Regions from separate parts of the Mesobacillus sp. MER 48 genome, predicted to be linked through region 2. Evidence: a T-box and tRNA genes for the amino acid it is inferred to sense, from the RefSeq annotation. Region 2 holds a T-box; the other holds one or more tRNA genes.
The links. A T-box is a leader RNA that pairs with one kind of tRNA and senses whether it is charged. The one in region 2 lies ahead of argS (arginine--tRNA ligase), so its partner is inferred to be a tRNA-Arg.
Positions count from the first base shown of each region.

Region 1: it encodes a tRNA-Arg, which carries the amino acid that the T-box ahead of argS (arginine--tRNA ligase) is inferred to sense. The anticodon was not compared.

Region 1 covers NZ_JAMAUR010000001.1:1,088,227-1,091,330, forward strand. The annotation lists T-box leader at 1-50, opposite strand, end outside; gene ilvE (branched-chain-amino-acid transaminase) at 125-1,027, opposite strand; tRNA gene M3593_RS05570 (tRNA-Arg) at 1,354-1,430, opposite strand; gene M3593_RS05575 (metallophosphoesterase) at 1,551-2,075, opposite strand; gene M3593_RS05580 (XTP/dITP diphosphatase) at 2,081-2,674, opposite strand; gene rph (ribonuclease PH) at 2,688-3,104, opposite strand, start outside.
Region 2 covers NZ_JAMAUR010000001.1:365,876-368,979, reverse strand. The annotation lists gene M3593_RS01820 (RNA polymerase sigma factor) at 1-143, shown strand, start outside; gene M3593_RS01815 (hypothetical protein) at 127-669, shown strand; gene M3593_RS01810 (hypothetical protein) at 605-1,036, shown strand; gene M3593_RS01805 (GNAT family N-acetyltransferase) at 1,123-1,599, shown strand; T-box leader at 1,639-1,852, shown strand; gene argS (arginine--tRNA ligase) at 1,893-3,104, shown strand, end outside.

The DNA of each region.
Region 1 (3,104 bases), 720 kb from region 2:
TCTGTGCATGCTGATCGCATTGAATTACTTGTCCCTGTCTTCGCTTTATCTATATTCGATTAAAAACCCAGATAGGTTGATGTTGTTTGCAACATAATCAACTAAGCTTGACATAAAACTATATTTAACTGACTTGATGGGCTGTCTCCGGATAGACCTGGATGCCATCGGCTACAACAGTAGCCCTGAATTCCTTCAGGATGTTTTGGGTATGCTCGCCTGGCATCCCATCGCCGATGACTCTTCCATCCACTTTGACAACGGCGATCACTTCGGCTGCAGTTCCGGTAAGGAACACTTCATCTGCCGTGTAAACATCATGGCGGGTAAACGGTTCTTCCTTCACCTCGTATCCTAGTTTAGAAGCAATTTCAATCACCGCGCTCCTTGTGATTCCTTCAAGGGCCCCTACATAACTAGGCGGGGTAAGGAAAGTGTTGCCTCTTACGATAAAAATATTATCCGCGGACCCCTCGGCAACATAGCCCTGGTCATTCAGCATCAGAGCCTCGCTCACATTGGCCAGATGCGCCTCAATCTTTACGAGGACATTATTTAAATAATTCAGTGACTTCACTTTCGGGCTTAAAACATCAGGACGGTTTCTTCTAGTCGCCACCGTAACAATCTCAAGTCCGCTCTCATACAATTCCTTCGGGAAGATGGACAGCGGCTCCACAATGATAACGACATTCGCATTAGGGCACTTATACGGATCCAGTCCCAGGTCACCAACACCCCGTGACACGACCACCCGGATATAGGCATCTCTTAATCGGTTCCGTTCTACTGTCTCTACTACAAGATCAGTGAACTCCTCTTTAGAGTGTGGCATATTCAGCATGATGGATTTAGCTGACCGGTAAAGACGGTCCATATGTTCTTCCATCCTGAAAATATTGCCGCTGTATACCCGTATCCCTTCAAAAATACCGTCTCCGTATAAAAATCCATGATCATATACCGAAATCTTAGCATTTTCCTTGGTGACGAATTCCCCGTTTAAGTAGATCCACTGCTCGGGCACAACACAACACTCCTTTAATGAATAGACGCTTTAAATGAATAGAATTAGGTTTAAAAAAAATACAATTTTACACAATGGGCTGTTGCAAAAACTGCATTGGTGAAACTTGTATTTTTATATTTGAGGATTATCTTACGCCCATTTATCAGCCTCGTCAACACCCTTTTTCTAAATTATTTGATAATTTTGACTTATTGACTAATCTGTATACGCTTACATTGTTGATATATTCACATTTATAATTTTTTAATTTTTTTCTCTTTAGGGTTCCTGAGCATAAAAAAAACTCACCTTCCATGAAGGTGAGTTAAGGTATGTAGTTTAAATGGCGTCCCAGGAGAGATTCGAACTCCCGACCGTACGCTTAGAAGGCGTATGCTCTATCCGGCTGAGCTACTGGGACATAGTTGTTTTTTAAAGACAAGATTTATTATATTAGGCTAATAACAAAATGTCAATATGAAACCTAAACTTTTTTCCGAGGGGAAAGATTGATTCCCCTCAGAAAACTATTATAGTAGTATCAGTCTTTTTTGTGAAGTGTAAACTCCTGCCTTAAGTCGGATAATTCTCCGTTACCATAGTCAAAGATCCTTAATAAGACTTTATTACTGTCCAGCTCGAGGATCACATAGGTCTTTTCAATTCTGCCGCGAGGAAGTCTGATGCTTCCCGGGTTGATGAAAAGCACATCATCGACCATTTCAGCACCGAGAATATGCGAGTGTCCAAAACAAACAATATCTGCCTCTGCTTCTTTGGCCTTATAGTACAGGTTCACGAGTGTGGATTTCACTGAGTATAAATGCCCGTGTGTCACAAGAATTTTCAGGCCGCTTAAGTCGTGGACTTCATTGTCAGGATAATTGCCGTAAAAATCGCAATTCCCTTTGACTGACCTGAAATTCATAATGGCAGGATCCTTCTCGGAAAGCTCCGAATCACCGCAGTGAATCATCAGGTCTACATCCCTTCCGTGCTCTCTTTCGATTCCTTCCAGCACCTCTGTTGACCCATGGCTGTCACTGACAATCAGCACTTTACTCATATCGTTTACTCCCGTTCCTTGAGAACTTCATCCAGTTTCCTGATCGCATTGGCCCGGTGGCTGATGCTGTTTTTTTGCTCTGAAGTCAATTCTGCCATGCCTTTCCCTTCTGTCTCAACGAAGAAAATCGGGTCATAGCCAAACCCATTGCTGCCCCTTCGTTCACGAAGGATTCTCCCCTCACATGTCCCGAAAACCGTCAATGTTTCCTTGCCTGGCTCAGCCATCGCCAATGCACAGCAAAATCTGGCAGTCCGTTCGTTTTCTGGCACATTTTGAAGTCCATCGAGAACTTTGTCGATGTTTGCTTCGTCATTCTTTTCAATTCCTGCATATCGTGCCGAATAGACACCAGGGCGGCCATCCAGCGCGTCAATTTCAAGTCCTGAATCGTCTGCGATCACCCGGACTCCGAGTACTCTGGCAATTGTCTCGGCTTTCAGGACTGCATTCTCCTCGAAAGTCGAACCAGTTTCTTCAACATCCTCAAGCTCCGGGTAGTCAAGCAGTGTTTTTACAGTAAGTCCTTTAGGCAAAAATAACTTCTCGAACTCCTTTGCTTTCCCCTTATTTTTTGTTGCGATAATAACTGATTCCATTTTTAGATCTCCCCTAGCGCTTTTTTGCTCTCTCGATCTTTGCGGCCAATTCCTCACCGAGTGCAGACTTTTGCAATTCGAATAATTCCGTAATCCCATCCTGTGCAGCCTTCAATAGCTCCTGCAGCTGACTGTAGGAAAATGTAGCTTCCTCTCCTGTTCCCTGCAATTCAACGAATTCTCCATTGCCCGTCATCACCACATTCATGTCGACATGGGCAGCCGAATCTTCTACATAATTCAGGTCCACAACAACTTTTCCATCTTTCAAGACACCAACGCTTGTTGCTGCCAGTAAATCATTTACCGGGAAAGCAGACAGCTTCTTTTGCTTACTAAGCTTCTCAAGAGCCTGTGCCATGGCAATAAATGCTCCTGTAATCGATGCCGTCCGGGTGCCTCCATCTGCCTGGATGACATCACAGTCAAC
Region 2 (3,104 bases):
TCGAGGATTGTTCCACTAAAGAAATTGTCGAAATCCTAGGCTGGTCTGAATCAAAAATAAGGAAAACACTATCCAGGGGACTTGCGGAACTAAGGAAAAAGGACATAGCGGAAGGAGGCGGACACAATGAACAAATTTTCTGATGAACAATGGGAATTGCTGAAAAAGCTGACACCAGGTGAATGCGAAAGGGATAGAATGAGGTTGAAAATAAGGTCATCCATTCGAACTATTAAAGCACAAAAAAAGAAGGAAAGAACATTCGATTTGAAAAACGTTGTATTTACGTCGCTATTTCTGCTTTTATCTGCTGGCTTGTTGTTTCAAGTTCAAAATTATGATCAACATGAAGACAGATCAGGTCAATCACATGCTGTAAATGAGTTCAGTCTGAAATGGGATTTAGAAACTATATATAGTGAAAGAAGTCCAGATGGTTATGAATTTTACAAAAAAGGAGAATCTGAAAAGGTTGGTTTTGCCGAATTCGTGAATGACCGTAAAAAGAAGGAAATCATCAGTTCCAAAGCGATGAATGTTGAAAAAGAACTGCAGAATTTTCCCTATCCTACAACATTATATATCGAACATGTAAAAATGATGGATGTCAGCCTCCGTTACCACTTTTTTTGTGGAAGCGGGCAAGAATATTTTATATTTCAGCTTTGATTATCCAAAGCTTGAATATGCTGAAATATTTCAGATTATTGGGTCACTTGATCTTAAAAATCCAGCCCCTTATCAACACGAACAGCTGCTATATGTTGTGCATGGCTATGGGAAGCTCCCTTATCCAGTAGGGTTACGGCCGGCAGAAATCGATGGGGGCACAGAAAAATATACTTGGGACCGAGGTACCGATCAAAACATGAAAGATTATCTTGATAAGATCCAGGCAACAGGTGTTTGGAAGCATACTGGAGGTGAGGGACCATCCTATATTTTTGAATCTGCTGATGGGATGGAAATAGTTGAGATAACAAAAGATGAGAAAGAACTTACCTACCAATATTCATATCCTGACAGAGAGGAATAAAAATGAAAGCGGGTTAAAAGAGGATTTTCCTTTATTATCAACGAATAATTAAAATAAAAAATTCAGTTTCAAAAAGGGGAATCCTTGTGATCGATTTGGTACGTGTGAAACAGGAGGATGAAGCAGTCCTTCAGAATCTGATTCAATTCTATATCTACGAGTTTACGTTGTTTCAGGAAATCAGGCTTGAGGAGAACGGAAGTTACGCACCGTTTGATTTGAAACCATATTGGACTGATATGAATCTTCATGCTTTCTTCATCATACATGAAGGTGAATATGCTGGGTTTGCCATGGTTGAAAGCGGGGAACCCAATGTCATCCTCGAATTTTTTATCCTTAGGAAATTTTACAGAAGAGGGTTCGGCAGAATTGTCGCTACCAGGCTGTTTGATCAATTTCCTGGCGGATGGAGTGTCATCCAGGTCGAGAAAAACGAACCAGCGAGAAGTTTTTGGCGGAAGGTAATAGGAGATTATACAGGTGGAAATTATATTGAAACCTTTGATGATAACAATTGTTCAACCCAGGAATTTGATACAGTTTTGGCTGTGAAAAAATGATTGCAATCGATCATAGTTGTTGTTTATAACGGTAAAAATATCTAATCGATGAGAAAGAGAGTAGTTATCCTTTTTTGAGTTAGCGAGCCGGGGACGGTGAAAGCCTGGTGCAAATAGGGTAATGAAGCGCACTTTTGAGATGCCTTCCTGAAAACCATTAGGGATGGCCGGAATGAACTCCGTTATCAATGAAAGCAGGTTCCTTTCAGGAACAATTAGAGTGGTACCGCGGGATAAAACTCTCGTCTCTTTTTAGAGGCGGGGGTTTTTTATTTTTTAAAGGGAGGTCTACAATGAAATACCGTAAAAAATATTCTGGATTACTCGCTCAAGAACTAAAAGGAATACTATCTGATGAGAATATTGAACGTTTAATCGAAAAACCAAAATTTCTGAAACACGGAGATTTGGCCTTTCCTTGCTTCCAGATGGCAAAAGCCCTGAGAAAGTCACCTGTGGAAATTGCCAAAGACATTAGCCAAAAATTACAGTCCAAAAATGAATCTGACTTTGATCGTTTTGAAGCAATTGGCGGGTATGTGAATGCTTTTTTGGATAAATCAAAAGCAGCAGCTTATATCCTCAATGAAATTACAGAAAAGAAAAACCATTACGGGGACTATAATCGAGGACGTCAACATACGGTGACAATTGATCTTTCCTCCCCTAATATTGCCAAACCTTTTTCTATGGGGCATCTACGTTCTACCGTTATAGGAAATTCTCTTTCACTAATTTATGAAAAGTGTGGATTCAAGACGTTTAAAATAAACCATCTTGGAGACTGGGGGACTCAGTTTGGCAAACTAATTACGGCCTATAAGCTTTGGGGCAGTGAACAGAAAGTGAAAGAGAGTCCGATAAAGGAGCTTCTGGCCCTTTATATAAAGTTTCATGAAGCCGCAGAAACCAATCCTGAACTCGAGCAGGAAGGCCGAAATTGGTTCAGGCGTCTTGAAAACGGAGATGTAGAGGCACTCGGATTGTGGAAATGGTTCAAGGAAGAATCATTGAAAGAGTTCAAGAAGGTTTATGAGCTGCTGGGGATTGAATTTGATTCATATGCTGGAGAAGCATTCTATAATGATAAAATGGAGCCTATTGTTGAAATGCTAAGGAACAAAGAGCTTCTTGACGAATCAGATGGGGCTCTGGTCGTTCAATTGGAAGATATCGGCCTGCCACCCTGCCTGATTAAAAAATCAGACGGTGCCACATTGTATGCGACCCGGGATTTGGCCGCGGCCAAGTATCGATATGATCAGCATTCTTTTATTACATCTTTATACGTTGTGGGAAATGAGCAAAGTCTTCATTTTAAACAGTTAAAAGCGGTTCTTGCAAAAATGGATTTTGAATGGGCGGATGGAATCATCCATGTTCCTTTTGGAATGATGCTGAAAGATGGCAAGAAAATGTCAACGCGCAAAGGGAAAGTTGTTTTACTGGAGGATGTCCTTAAAGACTCGATTGAGCTGGCTAAAAAGAATATCGAGGAAAAAAAT